DNA from 2 places in the Pradoshia sp. Z6_59 genome. Region 1 is predicted to be linked to the other one. Evidence: predicted binding sites of a transcription regulator. Region 1 holds the regulator's gene; the other holds the start of a gene.
The links. Region 1 encodes LexA, which represses DNA repair genes until DNA is damaged. Its sites were predicted from a motif close to CGAACATATGTTCG; they were not measured.
Positions count from the first base shown of each region.

Region 2: parE (DNA topoisomerase IV subunit B) is a predicted target of LexA. The motif match lies at 7,593-7,606, and genes of this name have one in related genera.

Region 1 is NZ_JBZCPP010000014.1:21,368-33,602, forward strand. It holds gene AC4D4B_RS14070 (nucleotidyltransferase domain-containing protein) at 1-422, opposite strand, end outside; gene AC4D4B_RS14075 (GNAT family N-acetyltransferase) at 671-1,171, opposite strand; partial or broken gene AC4D4B_RS14080 (DinB family protein) at 1,263-1,364, opposite strand; gene AC4D4B_RS14085 (YneF family protein) at 1,623-1,838, opposite strand; gene sirA (sporulation inhibitor of replication protein SirA) at 2,005-2,448, opposite strand; gene AC4D4B_RS14095 (DUF4153 domain-containing protein) at 2,811-4,295, opposite strand; gene AC4D4B_RS14100 (HAAS signaling domain-containing protein) at 4,378-5,019, opposite strand; gene AC4D4B_RS14105 (PadR family transcriptional regulator) at 5,016-5,348, opposite strand; gene tkt (transketolase) at 5,472-7,478, opposite strand; gene AC4D4B_RS14115 (DUF896 domain-containing protein) at 7,616-7,846, opposite strand; gene AC4D4B_RS14120 (YneB family resolvase-like protein) at 7,926-8,573, opposite strand; gene yneA (cell division suppressor protein YneA) at 8,643-8,966, opposite strand; gene lexA (transcriptional repressor LexA) at 9,121-9,747, shown strand; gene AC4D4B_RS14135 (helicase-related protein) at 9,951-12,235, opposite strand, start outside.
Region 2 is NZ_JBZCPP010000007.1:182,190-194,424, forward strand. It holds gene AC4D4B_RS09775 (staygreen family protein) at 1-61, opposite strand, end outside; gene AC4D4B_RS09780 (nucleoside hydrolase) at 229-1,146, opposite strand; gene AC4D4B_RS09785 (hypothetical protein) at 1,598-2,017, shown strand; gene AC4D4B_RS09790 (YybI family spore inner coat protein) at 2,227-2,982, opposite strand; gene parC (DNA topoisomerase IV subunit A) at 3,133-5,565, opposite strand; gene parE (DNA topoisomerase IV subunit B) at 5,559-7,517, opposite strand; gene AC4D4B_RS09805 (CoA-binding protein) at 7,864-8,274, opposite strand; gene plsY (glycerol-3-phosphate 1-O-acyltransferase PlsY) at 8,446-9,054, shown strand; gene AC4D4B_RS09815 (CapA family protein) at 9,369-10,505, shown strand; gene AC4D4B_RS09820 (HesB/YadR/YfhF family protein) at 10,841-11,131, shown strand; gene AC4D4B_RS09825 (acyl-CoA thioesterase) at 11,178-11,597, opposite strand; gene AC4D4B_RS09830 (AAA family ATPase) at 11,636-12,235, opposite strand, start outside.

The sequences.
Region 1 (12,235 bases):
ATTTCAGTAGACTTTCCATGTAAATAATTGTGTAGGGTCATGTGATAAATGTTTCCAGCTGTTGAACGGACAAACTTTTTCACATGAGCTGTTGTAATGGCTGTTTTCGAAATAGCTAGCTGCCCATAGATGGTTTTTGTATCATAGATAAACGTAAATAAATCTGCTTTATCCCAAATATTGAGGTCATCCATCCCCCCTACAAAGCCACAAAGTAAATGACGGTCAGGCATCGTTTGGACGACTACTTCGTATCTTTTTAATTTATCAATAGTTAGTGTATCGAAAATAACAACTACATCAATATCGCTGTTTTCAGTTGCTTCATTGCGAGCGCGACTGCCTTGTAAGCCAATGAATTGGATACTCTCTCCGAATTCATTGAGTAATGTTTCTTTAAATTGTTGTAACCATTTGTTCATTTTGCATCAACCTTTCTTTATTCGCCGCGGTAAATGCAGTAGGTTTTGTTATTCTAGCATAAGATAATGGTTACTGGAAGTAATCTAAAAGGGGGGTATCGCACCCTTTTTATAAATACGTAATATCGTTCCCAAAGCGACGTTTGGTAACTTTAATTATAGTGCATTACAGTCCCCAAAATCGTATTTGGTAACTTTTTTATCTCTTAACGTTGTAGATCAATGCCCTGTTAGCTTAGTACGTGAGATTAAAATATTTTAGACATAAAATACTCGTTATAAAATTCATCATCGATTAGCAATGATTTTCTTTTTATACCTTCTATCACAAATCCACTTTTCTTGTATAAAGAAATACCTGCTTCATTTTGAGTAACAACTGTTAATTCCAATCTTGATATATTAAAGTTTCTTGCCCACTCTTCTAATCTTTGAAATAAACTTGTTCCTATACCGTGAGCTCTGTATTTTTCTAAAATACCAACCACTAGATATGCAGAGTGCTTTGTTCTCTTTACGCTACCGCCAATGGCTATCAAATAGCCAACAAGTTCTCCATCTTCTTTTTCTGCAACAAATATTGTTGAATTACTTTGCTTCTTAATACTTTCTAATTGTTTACGTTGCTGTTCAGGAGTGGTTTTTCTTTCTCCTGCTTCCATAAGCATAAACTTAGCTTCTGATTCAACTTGCTTAATTAAACATATAAATTTTTCGGCATCCAAGGGTTGTATCTCTCTAATTAACATTATTAAATCCCCCACTAAACAATATCCAAAAACCTAATAGGCCAAGACCTTCACTGAAGATAACCTGCATACTAATCATTCTTATTTGTCCTCAATGGTTAATTTCGCCTTCAAATACGTGAAACCAGATGAAATAGTTATTAGATGGGTGGTTATCCCATAGTCGATCTTCATATAACCAATCATCGTTTAGTCCAGCCCCTAAAGAACACATCATTTAAACAACACCATTGATTATTATTCTATAAAAGATTTTATAATCCTTCTTCCGCTATACTTATATGCCGTCTTTAACAACATAAAAAGACCATCTCCTTCTGAACATTTTTCAGAAAAAGACGGTCTAATTGAAGATTAACCAATTTGACTTATGTATCTAAAAAAAGATAAACCAAATTACAAAAATTAATCTATACAGTATGGTGACGACACCTTAGAATCCAGACAAGGCTTATTTCCCTTGTTGTTTGTTCATCGCATTCATCATTTGATTTACTTTCTTTTGGGATGGCTTCATACCCATTTGTGTCATCATCATTTTAATCATTTGTTCATTGATTGGTGGGTTTTTCTTTAAATAGTCCATCATGTATTTACGGGCGATAAAGAATCCTAAAGCCACACCAGCAAGCAAAGCAATCACTGCCGTAAGAATATAATATAGCATACCTAAACTACCTCCTCCGTGCTGTCACAAAGACATTGTACTAAACCAAAGTAATAATACCATAACTATTGTGATATTTCTATCAGATTTTGATACAAACAGACATAATAGAATAAATTCCACGGCATTTATAACGATTTTATAGTGGAATCTGTTTTATTCTGCTTCACACATATAATCTCTGTTTAATAGGCCTGAGCCAAGCGCAACGATCTTTGGTTGTATCCAAGGCTAAAAAATATGGATTCCACTGCCTGAGCCACTCAAAAAATATGGTCTCACATTCATATGTTCCAGTAGCATGCAGAATCAATGAATGATTGCGATATCCTAAGCTTGCTTCGCTTTGGCCGACATTTCGCTTTCTGATATAATATACCCCATTTTCCATATAACAATCTTTATTTTCCAATAATTGATTTTCCATAAAAGAGGTAAAAAGCTGTGCATGAATCTTTTTAGTAACAAAGTTAATTTGCCTGCGAAGTATTTTTTTCTTATCTCCTTCAGATTGTTCGTAATCCTGGAATAAATTAAAAAACATATATTCTCGTCCATAGTAATGACGTGCAAATTCATTCTCTATTAAATAAATAATATAAGTGCGCATACTCTTACCTCCAATTCTCTTTACATATAGTATAAAAAACTATTGTTGCATATTATGTAAAATGAACGTGCAGAGTTGTTCTAATTTTGTCGAGCGGATTAATTTTTTGACTTTTCAAATTAATCTCTTATACCCATTATACATATGATTTACTCTTTTCACTATCAATCATATGTATAATTCTGTAATTTGACTGACTACATATTCAGAACAAAGAAAGACAACACTGGGAAGGATTCCTGGCGTTGTCTTTCTTATTTATCCAATTAGATTGAATTCTGAACACTTCTACTTAAATACTTCGTTGATTACACATTTATTTTTTGGCGAATTTTTCGTTAGGATTATTAAACCATATACTCCTAACTGCCTTGTTCATGTTCCGTGAGGTTAAGATTTTCTAACCTTTCATAAACTTCAACTCTGGAAATATTATAGGACTGCCAAGTATAATCAGTGTTCCTCATTTGCTCATATTGGACTGATAATAGTTGTTTCAATTCACCTGAATCAGGGTCTGATTCATATAAATCAATCAGTCCAGATAATCCTGTATAGGATAGTTCGTTTAAATAATATAGATCAATTTTGCCTGTTTCTTTGTATCTACTTATATTTTTATCAACGATTAGTTGATCCAGTTGAACGATGTGCAATCCAGTGTAAAACAATAAACCGGTTAAAAAATAAAAATGTCTTAATGCAATTCGTTCAAGCCAGATTTTCACTAATGTATAGGTGAAAATGACAACCAGATAAAGCATTACCGTGTGTGCTAGTATTCTTAGAATCGTATATCCATAGGCCTCTTCATACATATAGAGGCGCATAAAAGCCGAGGTTAGCATAACTCCGCTAAATACGATTAAAAGATTGAGAAGGACCTGTATAAGCCTTTTAGCAGCGTTCATTTGAACAGATACATACTTTAAGGTTCCAAGTAGTATGGACCAATTTATGAGGGTAACCAACATTAACTGGGCAAATCCTGTTCTCGCGCTTGAAGCATAAGTCATATCATTGAGAAGCGGACTGCTAAAGAAATATTTAAACTGGACAACTGTAAATAATAAATAGACTCCATTGATTAGGACCAGAATCGTTGTAACAATGGTTGAATCGAACTGGAGATTTCCAGCCTCTTTCATGCTTGAGGACAGTGTTTGCGGTTGTTTTAAATGTAATACATTTAAAAAACCAAAAAACAATAGAGAGAATAGGATAATAATTATCAATCTACCAAAGAATTCACCTATGTGTACAGAAAATAACCAGTCAGGGATGTGCATAAATATCGCTTGAAAATGACTGTCTGCCGATACGAGCAATAGAATGATAATGACGAGCACCGGACAGGCAATTACAATTCCCAAAGCGATACTTTTAGCCATGCCCCCCGTTTCTTCTGCTCCCTCTTTTCGAATTTTTTTTAGGATGTAGGAGATGAATTGCTCATTGTATTTAATACTGTTTACCAGCTTCGTTTTCAATTGTTTAATAAAATTGACTCTGCTCCAATCAATTTTTTGTTGATTTGTCATAAGTGTTAGCTGAGCTGCTACAAGGATAGGTATAACCAACCCATTCGTTAGATAAAAAAGGACGTTAGATTGATAGAAATAAGATAAACCAAGAATCCAAATACAAACCATCAAAAGGCTTCCAATTCGCATATGAGTAAATTTGGTTTTCCGAAATCTCCAAAAAAACAGACCATAAAAAGCAAATAAGAACAACGGATAGGAAATCCCTACTTCTCCATGTAAAAAAGATAACTCAGCCAAAAAGCCTAGGACTATACATAACAATAAAAATACTTTATCTTCTTTTTTAAACTGAATATCCATATTAAGAATCCCCCCTCTACCTAGTTTTTCTAGGTATATAGTGATAAATATACATAGTTATTCTATGTATATAGGCAAATAGTCAAAGCGAGGCTTTCTTCCCCCATAGATACCCAGCAATACTGACTGGATATAAGATAAACGTACAAAATACACAGGCAATAATAAATGGCTTATCCAGTAAGGGGTCAAACCATTGATCTGGTACGAGGTTAAAGATAACCAAATACATTAAGGTAATGTTAGGTATCACCGTAATCAAAAACGTTTTTTTAATAAGCTTTCTGCCCTGATGTCCAAATTCCTTGCCAATTTCATAACCAAGCAAGATCCAAAAACCAATATAGATGGCCATTAAAAGTACAGGAATCGATGTTAGCAACGACCATATTTCCTTGGCCCAATTCCAATCATATGTATGGTTGATAAATGTTAACAAGATTCCGCTTATAAATAAGGACAAGTTAATTCCTGCAAAGATCCACCTTGTTTTTCTTGGTGTAAGGGTTAGTTCCTGTTTCCAGGATAAAGCAACTTCTTCTGGTGTACCTAGCCGCATTGATAGTTCTTTATAGATTAAATCGGGTGACTCATCCTCATAAATGATGTCGCAGGCCATTTCAGAAATATGCAACTTATATTCTTCCATAATAGCCGTTTTATCAGGATGGGCACCCAGTAATCGATCAAGCTGACTTAAATAATCTTCTTCAGCCCGTCTCATGTTTCTGTTCTCCCCATTACCTTGTTCATGACCTGGACATATCGATTCCATTCGTTTGTTTTAATCTCTAGCATCTCTTTGCCAGCCAAGGTAATACGGTAATACTTACGAGCGGGTCCCTTCTCTTGTTCAACCCAGTAGCACTCTATATATTCCTGTTTTTCAAGCTTATGCAAAGCAGGATACAGCGTACCTTCCTTCATCTGAAATCCATGGTCACTGCGGTGATCCATTTCTTTCACTAATTCATACCCATACATATCTCTTTCTTGCAAAAGCTGCAGAACAAGAAGTGATGTACTTCCTTTTACAAGTTCACGATTAAACATTTCTTCACCTACCTAGAAATATTAGGTACATATCAAACATACATCATTTGGAATTGTTTGTAAATATATTCATAAAAAAAATCACCAGAGAAAAACCCCCTGGTGATTTTTAATAAATATATTTTATTTTTGTAGCATTTCTTTTACTAAAGAAACCACATTAGATGGAGTGAATCCGAATTTTTCCATTAACAATTCACCAGGGCCGGAAGCTCCAAAGCGATCCATTGCTAATATTTGTCCTTCATCACCTGTATAACGGTCCCATCCAAAAGATGTACCTAATTCAATTGCTAAGCGTTTCTTAACAGTTGAAGGGATAACAGATTCTTTATATTCAGCAGATTGAGCTTCAAAGCGATCAAATGATGGCATGCTTACAACCGATACATCAATGCCGTCATTCGCTAAAATAGCCTGTGCTTGAACAGCCAATCCTACTTCAGATCCAGATGCTAACAATATAGCATCGGCAGTATCCTTATTGGAAGGTGAAACCACATATCCACCTTTAGCAACGCCTTCTTCAGCTAATTCAGCTGATAGCGGCAACGTAGTTAAGTTTTGGCGGGATAATACTAATGCAGTTGGTGCAGACTTGCTTGTTAATGCCGCTTTCCATGCAGCTGCCACTTCATTGCTGTCAGCCGGACGGATAAGTGAAACATTAGGCATAGCACGCAATGCAGCCAAGTGCTCAATTGGTTCATGAGTTGGACCGTCTTCTCCAACAGCAATACTGTCATGCGTAAATACATATGTGACAGGAAGATTCATTAACGCTGCTAAACGAATAGCTGGACGCAGGTAATCAGAGAATACAAAGAATGTTCCTCCATACACATGCACACCACCGTGAAGTGCCATACCGTTTAATGCAGCACCCATACCAAATTCACGTACTCCAAACCAAATGTTACGGCCATCATAGGAGCCTGGCAAGAAATCTTTTTCGCCCTTCAGCATCGTTTTGTTTGATCCAGCTAAGTCAGCGGATCCACCAAATAAAGATGGAAGATTTTTTGCGATTGCATTTAATACTTCCCCACCTGAATTACGTGTAGCAACGGCTTTTCCTGCTTCATAAACAGGAATATCCTTATCCCAGCCTTCAGGTAATTCGCCTTTGATTGCTGTTTCTAGTTGAGCAGCAAGTTCAGGGTATTCGTTTTTATAGCTTTCAAATAATTGGTTCCATTCTTCTTCTTTTTTAGCACCAGCTTTTACAACAGTTTCTTCGAATGTGTCATAAACTTCCTGTGGTACATAAAAATCTTCTTCGAATGTCCATTTGTAATATTCTTTAGTCAATTTCATTTCGTCTTCGCCAAGCGGAGCACCATGTACAGCTGATTTACCGGATTTATTTGGAGCACCGTATCCGATAACTGTTTTTACTTCAATCATAGTTGGACGGTCAAGATCTGTTTTAGCCTCTTCAAGCGCTTTAGCAATTTCATTCAAATCATTACCGTCTTCTACGCGAATGTATTGCCATCCGTAAGCTTTAAAACGCTCAGCAACACTTTCAGAGAAGCTCATGTTTAATTCGCCGTCAAGAGAGATATCATTGGAATCATATAGGACTACTAAACGTCCCAATTTTAAATGGGCAGCAAGAGAAGCAGCTTCAGCTGATACCCCTTCCATTAAATCTCCATCTCCGCAAATGCTGTATGTAAAATGATCTACAACATCAAAGTTGTCTTTATTGTAAACTGCCGCCAAATGACGTTCCGCCATTGCCATACCTACTGCCATCGCAATACCTTGGCCAAGTGGTCCGGTTGTAGCTTCTACGCCTTTTGTATGACCATATTCAGGATGTCCAGGTGTTTTACTGCCCCATTGTCTGAAGTTCTTAATCTCTTCCATCTCAAGGCCATAACCTGATAAGTGCAACAAGCTGTATAAAAGCATGGAACCATGTCCTGCTGATAATACAAAACGATCACGGTTAAACCAATCCGGATTTTTTGGATTATGGTTCATAAATTTGGTCCAAAGTGTATATGCCATAGGAGCTGCTCCCATAGGCATACCAGGATGACCTGAGTTAGCTTTTTCAATTGCATCGATTGAAAGTGTACGAATAGCTGTGATAGATAAATTATCTTTTTCTGTGAACATTGCCTACATCCTTTCAGATTAACCTTCTAATTTATATTAATGAAGTATAAACAGGTTGACAAGACTTTGTTGGTAAATGCTACAAAATCGTCACTCCTTAAGATATTTTTTGGAGTCTAACCTATTATGCTATACCCTTAATGTAATTTTTTATTACGTAGTTTTTTTATTTTTTCAGGTGTAACATCCTTACCTTCGGGATCGATGATTGTCAGACCTTCAACCGTATTTCGCATTGAGGTACGGAAGGTTTCCAAATACTCTTTCCTTAGGAGAGATTGTTCAGTGGCTTCTTCTTTTGTAAGGCCTACTGTTTTTGATTTCTTAGATAATTCATTAATTCTTTTAATTTTATGCATTGGCAGCATAGTATTGCTCCTTCTATTTAAAATATAAGTAGATATTGTCATCGTATAGAAAAATTGCGTAATTTTCAAGAATGAACTATTAATTAGGATTCTTTTTCATATATTCTGAATATCTCCGGTGAATGGTAGCCTTTGAGAGATCATAGCCTTTTCTGTTTAAATTCTCCGTAATTTCAGCAAATGTTAATCCTTTAATACGCAGCTCAATGACCTCCTGTAATGGTACCTCTGACCTTTCTCTTCCGCCTCCAAGATGTTGATTTGCCAAATTTCTTTGTGGTTTATATCCATTTTCAATTGCTCGTTTCATCCCTCTTCTAATTTTACTGTTTTGTAATTTCCGCTGATATTCCTCTACTATACTGATGATTTGCAAAAGCATGGCATCTGTTTCAGAAACCTCAAGCTCACCATTATGAGTAACCGTATATAATTTTACCCCTTCTTTATAGATGCAATGTAATAGAGCAATCTTGGCATTTCCTCTGCCAAGTCTTGTTTCATCCTGAATCAAGAGCCCCTCGATTTCTCTATTTTTCATTTTTTCCAGCAAGATTAGAATGCCTTCTCGTTCTAAGTCATATCCACTGGCTTGTTCTTTTTCGATTATGACAACCTCGAACCCCTTTATGGCAGCCAGTCTTGTTAACTCCTGCTCCTGCCTTTCCAGTGATGTTTCCTGAGAACTTTTATCTGTGCTGACTCTGCAATAAATTCCAACCTTCATTTTCTCTCACCATTCTTCTTTACATATAGATAAAGCCGGGAAAAATTCCCGACCTTACTGATTATATAGTTATTTATCAGAATCTGCTAAGTGTAGCATTTCTGTATTTTCATTCATTTTCTTTACAGGAATCACAATCGTTTGCCCTTCCTTTAAATGATTAATGTGCAAGTCATTATGTTCCTGAACCCAAGAGACAAATTCAGTCTGTGTCAATTCGCTGCCATCAAAACGTTCAGCCATATCCCAAACTGTATCTCCTTTTTTAACCGTGATTTGTTGATAATCATCTTTCGGTGCTTCAATATTTGTTACTATCATTGTAGTTATTAATAAGAAAAGACCTATAAAAAACAAGATGGAATAATTATAAGAAGTCCATAATTTTTTCATTAATAAAACCCCCATCGAATGTATGTTCGTTTAATATAAACTAAGTATAAACCGAACAAACGTTTTGTGTCAACACAAAAAACGAACTTATGTTTGTACTGTTAAACAGGAAATGATATACTAAAAACAAGAAAAGCTAAAAGAGGTGCGGGAGATGACTACTAAATTATCCAAACGGCAACAGGATATTTTGCTATATATTAAAGAAGAAGTTAAAACGAAGGGCTATCCACCTTCCGTTCGAGAAATCGGAGAAGCAGTCGGACTGGCTTCAAGTTCCACGGTTCATGGTCACTTAGCGCGATTGGAAAGCAAAGGGCTTATTAGACGAGATCCTACTAAACCACGTGCTATTGAAATCCTGGATATGGATCCACATGACCATATTCCAAAAACAAATTCAGTTAATGTACCATTAATCGGGAAAGTAACTGCTGGGCAGCCTATTACAGCTATCGAAAATATAGAAGAATACTTCCCTCTACCTGAGCATATGGCTCCTGCCGATGAAAATGTGTTTATGCTTGAAATTATGGGTGACAGTATGATTGAAGCTGGAATACTTAACGGTGACTATGTAATTGTTCGCCAGCAGCATACAGCAAACAATGGCGAAATTGTCGTAGCCATGACTGAAGATGATGAAGCTACCGTAAAACGTTTCTTTAAAGAAGATACTCATTTCCGTCTGCAGCCGGAAAATTCTATGCTCGAGCCTATCATTCTACAAAATGTCAGTATCTTGGGCAAAGTGATCGGGTTATACAGAAACATTCAATAAGAACGTTGGGACCGGCTTTCAGCCGGTTCTACTTATGTGTTTAAAATCTATTATCTCTATTTTCTCTATTAAACTTATGCATTTAAGGATTGGCATATTCCACTTTATAAATAGATTAATGCTTTTATTTATCTCGTAGTTTACATAATATAATTATGTAATACAAAAAGCTTGCAACCATTATGATTGCAAGCTTAAATGTCCTATATATCCCATCCTTTGTAATAGTATCTTGATCGTTTACTCTCTTCATAACACGATTGGCAAATAGCAAATGGATAATTCCAGCTTAACGGCTTATTGCATGATCGACACTTTGTTTGATATTTTTTAACCCCTTTTCTTAACTGATTATGTGCGTCTGAACTGATTTCTTCTCTTACTCGCTCCCAATAGACCGTTTCACTTCTTCGATCTAATTTATACAAAAACAATAAATGCAGTCCTACTGATTTATAAGATAATTCAAGTTCATCCAAGGAATCTTTCTTTATTAAAGGCTCTCTCAATTCTCTTCTATCCACAATGGCTTTCATATTATAGAGCCATTGATTTACGAGGCTCTCCTCAGTCGCTGAAAAAGGTAAATGCAGAAAACCGTATAAATCAGTTATCGACATTCGTCCTTCTATTTGTTCATGGCGAATTAAATGATATAAAGCTTTTTCCTGAGTAAGCGGCGCTTTTGTTGTCCCGGCAGGATTTTTAAATTCATCCCATAATTCAAAGAATTGATCAAAGCTGGAATGATAACGTTTAAAGCGTTCAAATACACCCTGTGTAGGAGCTATTGTAAATGTACTGATTGGTCGGTCTTCACCATTCAACAATCGTTTCATTAAACCAATTTGATCAGTAAATGCCACTCTTCCTTCATTATATATACCTTTACGGCCGGCACGTCCTGCTAACTGCTTTACTTCCTGAGAGGTCAATAAACGCCTTCTCGTGCCATCAAATTTATCATTTTCGAGAAAAACGACCCGCCTAATCGGTAGATTGAGCCCCATCCCGATAGCATCTGTAGATACAATCACTCGCGTCTCCCTGTTAATGAACCTCTGAATTTGTTTAGCTCTTGTCTCAGGAGGCATACTTCCATAGATTACACTTACTTTATGGCCGTTTCTCTCCAGCTTTGAAGCGGTTTGAAGCACTTTATTTCGAGAAAATACAATCAAAGCATCCCCTGCCTTGGCATGTTCAATCTTAAAAGGTTTTTTCTCTACAATAAGCGGTATATCCCGTTTGTATTCATGAATTTCTATATCATTTCCCTGAAGCAGATTCAAAATCATCCTTTTAGAGTTGTGACTGCCTATGATGTGAACTTCCCGAGCACGCGCTTTATTAATAGCTCTAAACCAAGAAAACCCACGATCTTTATCTGCGATCATTTGCGCTTCGTCTATAACCATGACATCGAATTCATCTTTCTCGGTAAACATTTCAATTGTGCAGGAATAATGCGTGGCATTTGCAATATCCTTTTCTTCTTCACCTGTCTTTAATGCACAGGCAATTCCGTTGTTTTTAAGCGTTTCATATACTTCAAGTGCCAATAATCTTAAAGGTGCCAGGTATATACCAGATGCAGCTTGCCTTAATCTATTTAACGCCTGATAGGTTTTACCGGTATTTGTTTCTCCAATATGCAGAATATATTTAGTGTTACTATAAACGGTCGTCTTGTATTCCACACCAAAGATGTCATCCAGTTTCTTTTGTTTTATTTCTTCCTGTTTCCTCAGCTCTTCTAATTTCTGTTCTCTTTTTTCAATTCTTTCTTTGTGCTGAGTATGGTATAACGGCATTTGTATATCAAATTCATCCGGGTGGGTTCGAACATCAATAAGGTCCTCTATCAATTCCTGTTCTATTTCACTTTCATATTCCCATTGAAATTCACTAATATATCCGCCGATCAGTTGCCTGATCAGCTTATGATTAATCGACCCTTTATACAAATTCTCATATTGGTCTATAATCTGATTCGGCAATTCTGATACTATAAATGGGTATATGGTTTCGTAAACAAAGGTATCAATCAGATTTTGATAAATATATTCGTCAAAAACAGTATCATCCTGGTATACGTCATATCCCCAATATAAGAGATCGTTGAGCGTTTCAAATTGGGCTTGATTGAAACCCTTCACATTTGCTATATCCTTTTGTAATTGATTTGCCACTTTATATCTGAGCTTTAAATAAAAATAAAGCTTATTACTGCTCAAAATACTTAAGGCCTCATCTTTGATAACGGTATTCTCATAATTCCCTTTCAATTTTTTTAGCTTTACTGTTTCAAATAATTCATTCCATCGTTCTTCTGTTTCTCCAAAGTAATCTTGGATCCAACTTTTCATATCAAAGGATTTTAGTCCACTAAGTTCTTGTTCAACCATTTTATTAATTGCTTTCTTGGAGGCTCCTTCTGTTTCTATACCACGCAGCCCCAAAAATTTAATTTTTTCAGTTCTATTCA
Region 2 (12,235 bases), on a different contig from region 1:
GACTTGAAGGGGTTACCGGTGGAATATAGGTTACACTTAATTGTTCCGTCTGAAAGGACATATCTGAAACACTCCTTTAAATAAGAAGATTTTTTTACCATTCTATGACATCAGCCTAAAAATGGTGCAAAAGAAATAGGTCGCTATTTTTCTCCTTACTCGTAAACTGGAATGTTAAAACAAGATATTTACCTTCACAGTCATATTGTTTTTACCCGCTATAAAACATCAAATAATTCTATTTAAAAAATGTTCCACAAAACGTTTTTCGTCCACATCTACACATACTTGAACAAGCGGTCTTTCGTTTCCACTTGGACAAGTTTTCCCTACCATCTCTCCTTCGAGTTCCACCGAGATGGGTTCTGTCTTCAGTGTGACGAAGCTCTTGTCAATTGCTACTCCAACAGCCAGCGGATCGTGCAGAGCACAGCCTTTAATACCACGATTGGCCCTCTTATAAAAGTCCATATAAAACTCTGTCATATCTGCTAAAAAGGAACCGAGTTTATCTTCCTTCTTCCGCCAGTTTACTAGTTCCTCCCTCTTAAGCAGGGTTTGCATCGTTACATCAAGCCCAACGAGGAAAAGCGGTAGATTAGAGCGGAAAACAAGGTCAGCTGCTTCAGGATCGCAGTGAATATTTGCTTCGGCATGCGGTGTTACATTTCCTTTACAGAAAACGGCTCCCCCCATGATGATGATTTCTTCAAACATAGTAGTTATCTTAGGCGCTTTTTGAAGGGCAAGTGCAAGATTTGTCAGCGGTCCTACGCAAATATAAGTGATTTTACCAGGGTTGTTTTTCACCTGCTCAATCAGATAATCAACTGCATGGACCTCTGGTATGTCACTGGCCTTCTCCCCATTAAGTACATTTCCAAGACCATCCTCACCATGGACATGACGAGCATATACTTTTCGCGGCCCACGTCTAAGAGATTCATGCGCGCCGGCATACACTGGGATGTCTGAACGACCTAATTTTCCTAAAATGATTTGTGAATTTCTTACCGCTTCTTCAACAGGAATATTGCCGAAACACGCAGTGATACCTATTATATCTAATTCCGGTGAATGAACGGCATAAGCTATAGCCAGTGCGTCATCTATTCCTGTATCTACATCTAAGATAACCGATTTCATTTGTTCTCTCCTCTTCTCCTGAAGTATAGGGTTTACTAGTATGATGATGGCTGCATGTAATGTCATGGGTTGGCCGTCCGATATTTATTAAACGAAAAAACAACTTTTAAAAATATCACACGAAATTAAATGAGCAAGTGGTTTAAAAATCTGTTTTTATCGAAGTGTGAGATATGTATTCTTAACAAATAGTTAATCTTCAAGGTGATAAAATCGCTCATTCTAATCATATACTGTATTTTCACCTAGATTTATGTCTATATCATTTTTTATTTATTACTTTGTATATAGATTGTAATACATTATATAAAACAATAGCTAGGTAATAATTTTGTCGTATGATAACGAATATCACATCACAAATATATCCAATAGTGCTATTCTATTAATAGTAGAATGATTTTTTAATATAGGACTATTTTAAAAATAATTGATTGAGGTGGTATTACTGATGGAAGCTCTTTATTATTTTGTTTTAGCTGCTGTTATCGCAACATTTGGCATTGGCTGGGCTGTTCGAACAGCACTCAGGGAATTGGTCATTGAGCCAGAAAGAAAAGAAAACATTCAGACTAAGATGTTTATCAAAGTAGCTGTGGTAGAGGCAATTCCCATTATATTAATCATTTTTGGCTTTATTAACCTATCCTCTTCAACTTCTGACGTTATTCTACCCCTTATCATCGTAGGTGTAGTTACCATTCTAAATATTATCTTCATCTATGGAACATCCTCTGAAATAACGAATGATTTGAATACCCCAGGGGACTTGAAATCAGCAATAAAGACTCTCACCATGATGGGTGTCAGTTTAGTAGTAGCCATACCTCTCGTAGCTGTTGTAGCTTGTTTTACTGTCATGAATTCATAATGCTAGCTGGATATCGAACTGGTTTTCAGCGGGATAAACAGGATAATTAGTTTATGTCAGCAATTTTTCGCAATAAAAAGTGCCTCCTTAGTCGAAAAGGATACGCAATCCTACCGACAAGGAGGCTTTTTTATTTAAACATAATTGCTGTTAAACACGCTCACTCGTTAACTTCAAAAGGAAATCGGAGATCTCACTCTTATAAGGATTTAATTTGGCAACACTTGAACATCCTTTAGTACCCATTGCTCTTCTTTATATACCCAGCTTGATCGAACCTCAGCGATTCGGTCAACCACGGATGCGCCGGAAATTTGCTGAATCCCTACCAATTCCTTATGCCCATCCTTATCAATGTCTTTGACCTTTAATGATTTGTATTCACTTACTAATGTTTCAGATGGTTCACTTAATTTCCCTTTTCGATAAACTCCGAGTTTATCGTACTTCTTTTTATGATCCTTTAAATCAATTAAGTAGGATTTATTCATTTCTGGTACCATTACAGTGGCTTGATAATTATTTTTGAATGCTCCGTTGATATTTAATGTTTCGGGGAGCTCAATCTGTTCAATTTTATTATTATAAATGCAAAAGGCATAATAATCATTAACTCCTCCGCTACCCCCTGTTGGAATCTCCATCAGAACTTCCAATGTACTATCGTCATTAAGATCGAGAAACTTAACGGCAGGTTTAAATCCTCCTTGAATCGTTTCCTTTTTAGTTCCCTGTTTTGTTTTTACAACCAACTTGAATTCCTTGTAATATTTTGTCTCCTGATCAAAAGGACTACCATATAAATAAACCTGATCCTTCTTCCCGTCTCCTGTCACATCCACTTTATAAGATTCAAGTTCAACTTCCTGGCTCTTTGCATCTTTTTTGGCAGCATCAACGGCTACTGGCAGAAGCAAACACCCAACTATCGAAAAAATTATAAAATGATTAATCCATTTCATCATATAAACATCAACTCCCAGGTATAGGATTATTCTTTATAGATTGCCTGAAATCAAGCTTGATTATGCACTTAACTGATGAAAATCAAAGAAAAAAAGCTGTAAACAGTTCGCACTGCTTACAGCTTTTTGGTTAGAAATTCATTGAAGCTATCAATTTGAAACTTCAGGAGTCTTAACCCATGTTTCCACGATTGGTCCATTTTCTCCTTCATCCATAAAGAACGAACCATTTGAATAGCGATCACTAGGTCGTAATTGGAAGGATGCAACTTCTTCTAACATGCCTTTTTCCGACAAAATCACAATAGTATCAACATCGTTTACAAATTCTATTCCTGCTACTCGATGTGGATTTTTCTTTAACTCTCTCAGCATGACAACTCCTCGTTTAGCACGGGAAGTCATTTCAAACTCACTTCGTTTCATTTTCTTAATAGCGCCTCTCTGTGTAATCAACGCTATCATAGAAGAATCAGTTTCAGCAAAAACTTTACCTGCAACTATATAATCATCGTCCTTAAGATTTATACCTTTAACACCGGCAGCACGTGCTCCAACAGTTGGAATTTCACTTTCAGGGAACATCAATCCATACCCAATAGAAGTTGCCAGGAAGATGTTTTGATTTCCATCTGTTTGATGGATATCCACAACCTGATCATCTCCCTTAAGATTAATAGCTGTTAAAGGTTTTGAGTATCTCGTTGCCTTATATAGGGCTAGTTCAGACTTCTTAACTAATCCATTTTTCGTAACAAATAATAAAAACGATCCTTTTTCAAAATCAGAAACTGGAATAGCCTTTAATAGATTCTGATTCTTATCAAGCGGTACTATATTACTGATATGCTGACCAGTATCCTTCCATCTGATATCAGGAAGTAAGTGAACCGGACAGTAAATATAACTTCCTTTATCTGTGAATAGCAACAAAGTATCGGTTGTATTCATATCCAGCTTATGAAGGAGCCTATCTCCTTCTTTCATTCCGTAATCCTGGCCGCCTGAAGCACTATAAGAACGTAAGCTTGTCCGTTTTATATACCCTTCTTTTGTGACCGTAACGATAACATCTTCGCTTGGAATCAGAACTTCAAGATTAATCTTAATGTCTTGAATTTCAGCTTCTATTAGAGATCTGCGTGAATCTGAAAAATCCTTTTTAACCTCTTTTAGTTCTTTTTTAATAACTGCCATTAACTTCTTGTCATTGCCAAGGATAGTTGTCAGCTCTTCAATTTTTTTACGGAGTTCTTCAGCTTCGTTTTCCAATGCCGTAATATCCGTATTCGTTAATCGGTAGAGCTGAAGGGAAACAATCGCTTCTGCTTGTGCCTCTGTAAATGCGTATTCCTTTATTAGGTTTTCCTTTGCATCTTTTTTATCGAGAGATGCACGGATCGTTGCGATTACTTTATCAAGAATGGAGATCATTTTGATAAGTCCCTCAACAATATGCTGACGATCACGGGCTTTTGCCAAATCAAATTCAGAGCGCCTTGTTATCACTTCACGGCGATGATCAATATAGGCATCCAGCATTTCTTTTATGCCCATAAGCTGCGGACGTTTCTTATGAATGGCAACCATATTGAAATTATATGTAATTTGCAAATCTGTGTTTTTAAATAAATATTGAAGAATAACATCAGAGTCTACTTCTTTTTTCAGTTCAATGACAATCCGTAAACCTGTACGATCCGTCTCATCTCTTACCTCAGAGATGCCCTCAAGTTTACGATCAAGGCGTAATTCATCAATTTTTTTAACCAGATTAGCTTTGTTTACATCAAAAGGAAGCTCAGTAATCGTGATTTGCTGTCTGCCGCCGCGTAATGTTTCAATCGCTGTTTTACTTCGAATAACAATTTTGCCTTTACCTGTTTCGTACGCCTTTTTAATTCCATCTGCCCCTTGGATGATTCCGCCTGTAGGAAAATCAGGTCCTTTTACAGCAGTCATTAGCTCATCAACTGTACAATCTGGATTATCAATTCTCATGATCGTTGCATCAACAATCTCTCCAAGATTATGCGGCGGAATTTCAGTGGCGTAACCAGCTGAAATTCCAGTGGAACCATTTACGAGCAAATTCGGAAATTTAGCTGGCAGTACAATTGGCTCTTCAGCTGTATCATCAAAGTTTGGTACAAAATCGACTGTTTTCTTCTCAATATCTCGTAATAGCTGGCCTGCAATAGAGGATAAACGTGCCTCCGTATAACGCATGGCCGCAGGCGGATCCCCATCGATACTTCCGTTGTTCCCGTGCATCTGAATTAATTCACGGCGAAGCTTCCAGTCCTGACTCATTCTGACCATTGCTTCATAAACAGATGAGTCACCGTGAGGATGGAAGTTACCGATGACCAGACCGACTGTCTTGGCTGACTTTCTGTATGGTCTGTCATTGGTATTACCATCCGAATGCATGGCATAAAGGATTCTTCGTTGAACCGGCTTTAATCCATCTCGTGCGTCCGGTAATGCCCTGTCTTGAATAATATATTTACTGTATCGGCCGAAGCGGTCGCCAATCACATCCTCAAGAGGGAGATCGCGGTATTTCTCTGCTGTCATAATACTTCCTCCTCACCAGCAACCGTTAAGTTCTCATTCTCTAAAATATTTCCATCTTCTTCTAAACCAAAAGCAACATTAGCTTCAATCCACTTACGCCTTGGTTCTACTTTATCACCCATTAATGTCGTGATCCTTCGCTCTGCCCGCGCTGCATCATCAATGCGTACACGGATCAAGGTACGTTGTTCTGGATCCATAGTCGTCTCCCATAGCTGGTCTGCGTTCATCTCTCCAAGACCTTTGTATCGCTGAAGCATGTATCCTTTTCCGACCTTTTTAATGGTACCTTCTAATTCATCATCATCCCAGGCATATTCTATAACTTCTCTTTTACCGCTTCCTTTACTAACTTTATATAAAGGAGGTAAGGCGATGAATATTTTACCATGTTCAATTAATGGCTTCATATAACGATAAAAGAACGTAAGCAATAATACTTGGATATGGGCGCCATCCGTATCAGCATCGGTCATAATGACGACTTTATCATAATTGATATCCTCGATGGAGAAATCAGATCCTACTCCACCACCGACTGCATGAATAATTGTGTTTATTTCTTCATTTTTAAAGATATCTTCAAGTTTAGCTTTTTCTGTATTAATAACTTTACCGCGTAAAGGCAAAACAGCCTGGAATCTTCGATCACGGCCTTGTTTGGCAGACCCTCCTGCAGAATCTCCTTCGACGAGGTATAGTTCATTCTTCAATGGATTACGGGACTGCGCCGGAGTTAGTTTTCCTGAAAGCAATGCTTCAGACTTCTTACGTTTTTTACCGCTTCGTGCATCTTCCCTTGCTTTTCGGGCTGCTTCTCTGGCCTGAGCCGCTTTAATCGACTTACGGACCAAGGATGTCGCGATATCGGCATTTTCCATTAAATAATAAGATAATTTTTCAGATATAACCGAATCTACCGCAGAGCGGGCATCACTGGTACCAAGTTTACTTTTTGTCTGTCCTTCAAATTGTAATAATTCTTCTGGAATTCTTACAGAAATGATAGCAGCCAATCCTTCCCGAATATCTGAACCATCCAGATTTTTATCCTTCTCTTTCAGCAAACCGGATTTACGTGCATACTCATTAAAAGCACGTGTAACAGCAGTTTTCATTCCTACTTCATGAGTTCCGCCATCTTTTGTTCTGACATTATTGACGAATGATAAAATATTCTCCGAATACCCATCGTTAAATTGAAAAGCAAAATCAACCTCAATATTAGAATGAGTGCCTTCAAAGCTTACAACAGGATGCAATGTATCTTTTTCTTCATTTAGGTAAGAAACAAATGCCTCAATCCCATTTTCATAATAATAAACATCTTTATCATCCGTACGTAAATCGTGTAATTCTATTTTTAACCCTTTTAGTAAAAAGGCTGATTCGCGTAAGCGTTCACTTAAGGTTTCACGATTGTAAACAATGGTAGAGAAAATACTCTCATCCGGTTTAAAATGAATGGTTGTCCCGGTTTGGTTGGTTTTACCGATTTTCTCTAAAGTCGTTACAGGTTTTCCACCATTTTCAAAACGCTGTTCATAAATAAAACCATCACGCTTAATGGTTACAACAAGCCATTCTGATAAAGCATTTACGACCGATGCACCAACACCATGTAAACCACCGCTCGTCTTATAGCCACCCTGACCAAATTTTCCTCCTGCATGGAGGATGGTTAGAATAACCTCCGGCGTCGGTTTACCCATTTTATGCATTCCGGTAGGCATTCCTCTGCCTTTATCCATTACACTGATGCTATTATCTTTATGAATTTTTACAATAATTTCGTCCCCATGTCCGGCCAATACTTCGTCCACGGAGTTATCAACGATTTCATAAACGAGATGATGCAGGCCTCGTGTGTCTGTGCTTCCGATATACATTCCCGGTCGTTTTCGGACAGCTTCTAATCCTTCAAGTACCTGGATGGCATCTTCGTTATAGTCAATAGGTTTTAGATTTTTTGCCACTTATGTACCCCTCTCTTTACGTTACAACTTCTATTATATACATATTATCAAACAAGAACAAATGTTCTTGATAGTATAAACAGCACACTAAAGCTCTATTGCTCTATTTTTACAGATTATTTTTCGTTTCGCAAATAAAGTTTAGATAAAGGTTATGTATACGAGACTTTCTAGCTTCCAGTCCCGGTAAATAATAAATAAAATAAGTCCCTGTATCTTAATTATGGTATCATCTTCAGTGTTTTTACAACTATTAGTTTTTATTACCTACAACATTATAAAACCACCAATGAGCTATTTGCGAGCAATTGGTGGCCATTTTTTATTATTTAGTTAATGCGTGCTCTACTTTTATGCAACGGTCCATAATGACAGTGTAATCTTTGTCCTTTAGCATTTGGAAGGCTTCTTCATCGATAACTCCCAGCTGTGTCCAAAATATATCAGCGTCAATTTCCAAAAATTCCTTAGCCAGGTCCATTACATATTCAGATCGGCGAAAAACATTGACGATATCCACATGTCCCTCAATATCCTTCAATGTCGCAACCGCCTTTACACCCAAAACACTATCCACTGAAGGATTGACCGGGATGATTTCATATCCATTATCCTGCATGGCCTTAGATACCATGTAAGATGTCCGTTCCGGATTATCAGAAAGGCCAACGACAGCTATTCGTTTCGCTTTTTTTAAGAGGAGACCAATTTCATCTCTGCTTGGATTTTCTATCATGAATATAACCCCTTTCAATAATAAAATTTATCCTTATGTATACCCATAGGCTATTATAGAATAAACGGTCAGCTCAGAATAGGGAAGTTAATAAAAATAATTTTTTTATTTTCTTTTTGCAGGTACATGTTAAAATATATTAACTAGTAGTGTAAGAAAGGAACTGTTTATATGTTATATTTTTTGTTTTTATTGGCCTATCTGCTAGGTTCAATACCTTCAGGCTTAATTATAGGAAAAGTTTTTTATAATACTGATATACGTGAACATGGCAGCGGTAACTTAGGAGGAACCAATACATTTCGGACACTTGGAAAAAAAGCTGGAATTATTGTTACAACGATAGATATCTTAAAAGGGACATTGGCCACCTTATTGCCATACATATTCGATATACAGGCTGATCAATGGCCAAGTTGGATTGCTGTTCCGTTGATATGCGGCTTATTGGCGGTTATCGGTCATATGTACCCTATATTCGCCGGATTCAGAGGCGGTAAAGCTGTAGCTACATCCGGAGGTATTTTGCTCGGATACGATCCACTTTTATTTGTGATTCTAGTTGCATGCTTTTTTGCATTCTTATATCTGACTAAAATCGTGTCACTATCTTCTATGCTAATTGCTGTTGTGGCACTTATCTATTCCATGTTTAGCGGAGATCCTTCCCTGTTAATTCTAATTATTTTCCTGGCAGGATTTATCTTCTATCGCCATCGAGCTAATATCAAACGTATTATTAATAAAACAGAACCTAAGGTTAATTTGTTTAAACGATGATATAAGACTGTTTTTGGAATCACGATTAGTGGTCCAAAAACAGTCTTTTTTATTTTTTCTAAACAGAATACAAAAGCTACTGGTTTTAATAATCTCCTCCGAAAACCTCATCTAAATTCAAACAACAAATCTCGACCTCTATCGACTTATTACCTATTGGGCTTAAATGATCCTTAATTTAGTATAAAATTATCAGTCATATGAAACCATAAAAATACCTTATTTTGCATTTTACTCTAAAAAGTGTCAATATACATATAGGAATATCTTTTAATATGCACTCATAATTAAAAACTTTAAGCAGGTGAATACTGATGAAAAAATCAGCTCTTCTATCATTTATAATCATAACCGCAGCTATAGGTATAATTATATATCTAAACATTCAGGGGATTTTCAATAAATATGAAGGAAAAAACGTAGCTTTAGCCCATAATAGAGAAGTTATATTATCTGAACGTAACTACCATTCTACTGCTGAAATCGGAGCCATCGGAGATATACTTTTGCATGATAAGGTATATGAAGATGCCAATACTGGTTCTGGTTATGATTTTTCAGATATGTTCGCACCCGTAAAAGACATGTTAAGTAACCCGGATTTTACGATTGCCAATCAGGAATCTATTGCTGCCGGTAGTGACTTGGGTTTATCAGGGTATCCGACATTTAATTCACCTTATGAAATATCGGACACATTAAAAGACGTTGGAATAGACCTCGTAACCTTAGCAAATAACCATTCCCTTGATAAAGGTGAAAAAGGTATTCTGCGTGCAATCGAGTACTATAATAAAATTGATATGCCCTACGTAGGAATTCATAAGAATGAAGAAGATGCCAAACAAGACCGCATCATGAACATAAATGGTATTAACATTGGCTTTCTCTCTTACACCTATGGAACAAATGGGATTCCGATTCCGGATGGAAAAGATTATTTAGTCAATTACTTAGATGGTAAAAAAGTCTCGCAAGATATCAAGGATTTGCGTGATAAAGTGGATCTCATACTCATTAATGCTCATTGGGGACTGGAATATCAAAGAAACCCATCTGATGAACAAAGAAAAATGGCACAGTTAATGTCTGATGCGGGAGCGGATATCATTATTGGCCATCATCCACATGTCCTCCAACCCATTGAATGGATAGAATCCAATCAGAAGAAAACATTAGTTGTCTATTCATTAGGAAACTTCATTTCCGCACAAAAAAATAACTATAAAGACATTGGTGGTATGGTTACCATTAGCGTTCGTAAAGAATGGTCAGCTCAGGGAACTGAGACCGAAGTGACTGACGTAAGCTTCTCTCCAACCTATGTAACCAATCAAAACAACCGTGATTACAGAATAAATACATTTGGAAGTGAAGATGTATTTGGACAGGAAAAGGTCGATAAAGAAAAATTGACTGATTTTATGCTTGGCCTTCCATCAAAAAAATAAGAATTTAAGCTAAATCGCTGTTCCAAATGTGCATAAATTGCATTGGAACAGTTTTTCTTTTTGAGGTTTAGCAGAGAAAAAGATTAAAAGAGATAGATAAGGGCTATAGAGTATTATATTGATAATCTTACAGCTACAGGGTCTTTACCAGAGATGCATTTTTCGCCAAATAAAAAGTTGTGAATTTAAACAGTTTAAACCATTCTACTGATACACCTTTTGTTTACTGAGTGTTACCAATCGTTATCTTACTGAAACTATGTCATAATGGTAATTATTCAGTAGTCAGATAGCTCACCATTATCTACTAATAAACATATCAGGAGGATTCAACTATGGAAATTACAATAGATGAGCAATCAGCTGCATGGTATAAAGCAGAATTGGAACTTGAAAAAGGCGACTGCCTTCGGTTCTTTCCCCGTTACGGAGGCTATAGCCCTATACAATCAGGTTTTTCTTTGGGGATTAGTAAAGAGGAAGGAAAACAAGCCACTGTTACCCTATTAAAGGATGGTATTACTTATTTCGTTAATGAGGATGATGTATGGTATTTTGACGGGAATAATCTCAATATAACCTTTGATGAACAGAAGGCTGAGCCCACGTTCTCCTATAGCAAATAAAAATAGTAATCCCCTGTGTATCACTGACACAGGGGATTCTCTTTATCTATTTTCGTTTGATTTCTTCGTATTTTGCATTCCATTCCGGAAATGCTTTTTTAAACTGGATTGGTCTGAAATTATCTTTTTTTACTACGATGTGCGTAGTTGTTCCAGTTGCGCATATTTGATCATGCTGATTCCGGATCTCATAGCCATACAGTGTTTTTATTCCATTGTTTTCTTCTACCCAAGTATGTACATAGGCTTGATCTCCATATCGCAATGGTGTTTTATAGGTTACATGAATATCGTAAACAGGTGCATAGTAGCCTGCTTCCTCCATATCCGTATATTTATAGCCCAACTCCTCAATAAGGGCTGATCTGCCCAGTTCAAACCATTTAAGATAGTTTGCATGATACATAACACCCATCATGTCAGTATCTGCGTAAAATAATTGGATTTCTTTTTTTGAAACAAACATTCCATCTACACTCCAATTCTACAATAATAGTCCTTTTTCTATTCTAACACATTTTGAAAATCAGCCTTTGTCAGAGTAGAGTAATCAACCGCAGCCATATCCTGGCCAGTCTGCTCGATTAATCGAACCGCCTGTACCTGTATCGCATTGTCAACCAAATTAATAGCAAATCGTCCATTCCCATCAATCTCTATTAGATTCAACTTTTCCACTAAGTAATCCTTAGCTCCCTGGTCCAATATATATTGATATTTACGAGCATAATTTTCAATAATTTGCATCAATTCCTCTGTGCTATAATCCGGAAAATGCATGAACTTTTTAAACCTGGATGAAAATCCTGGATTACTGGACAGCAACGCCTTCATCTCATCAGGATATCCTGCCAAGATGATGACAAGGTTTTCATTATGTTTGGTCATCTCATCCACTAAAGTATTCACAACTTCTTTTCCGTAATCTGAATTGGAGGAACTTAATAATGAGTATGCCTCATCAATGAACAACACACCGCCCAAAGCATCCTGAACCTTCTTTTTCGTTTTAATGGCTGTCTGCCCGACATAACCAGCTACAAAATCAGCACGGCTAGCTACAACAAGATGACCTCTCTTCAGCAGTCCACAATCTCGCAGAAT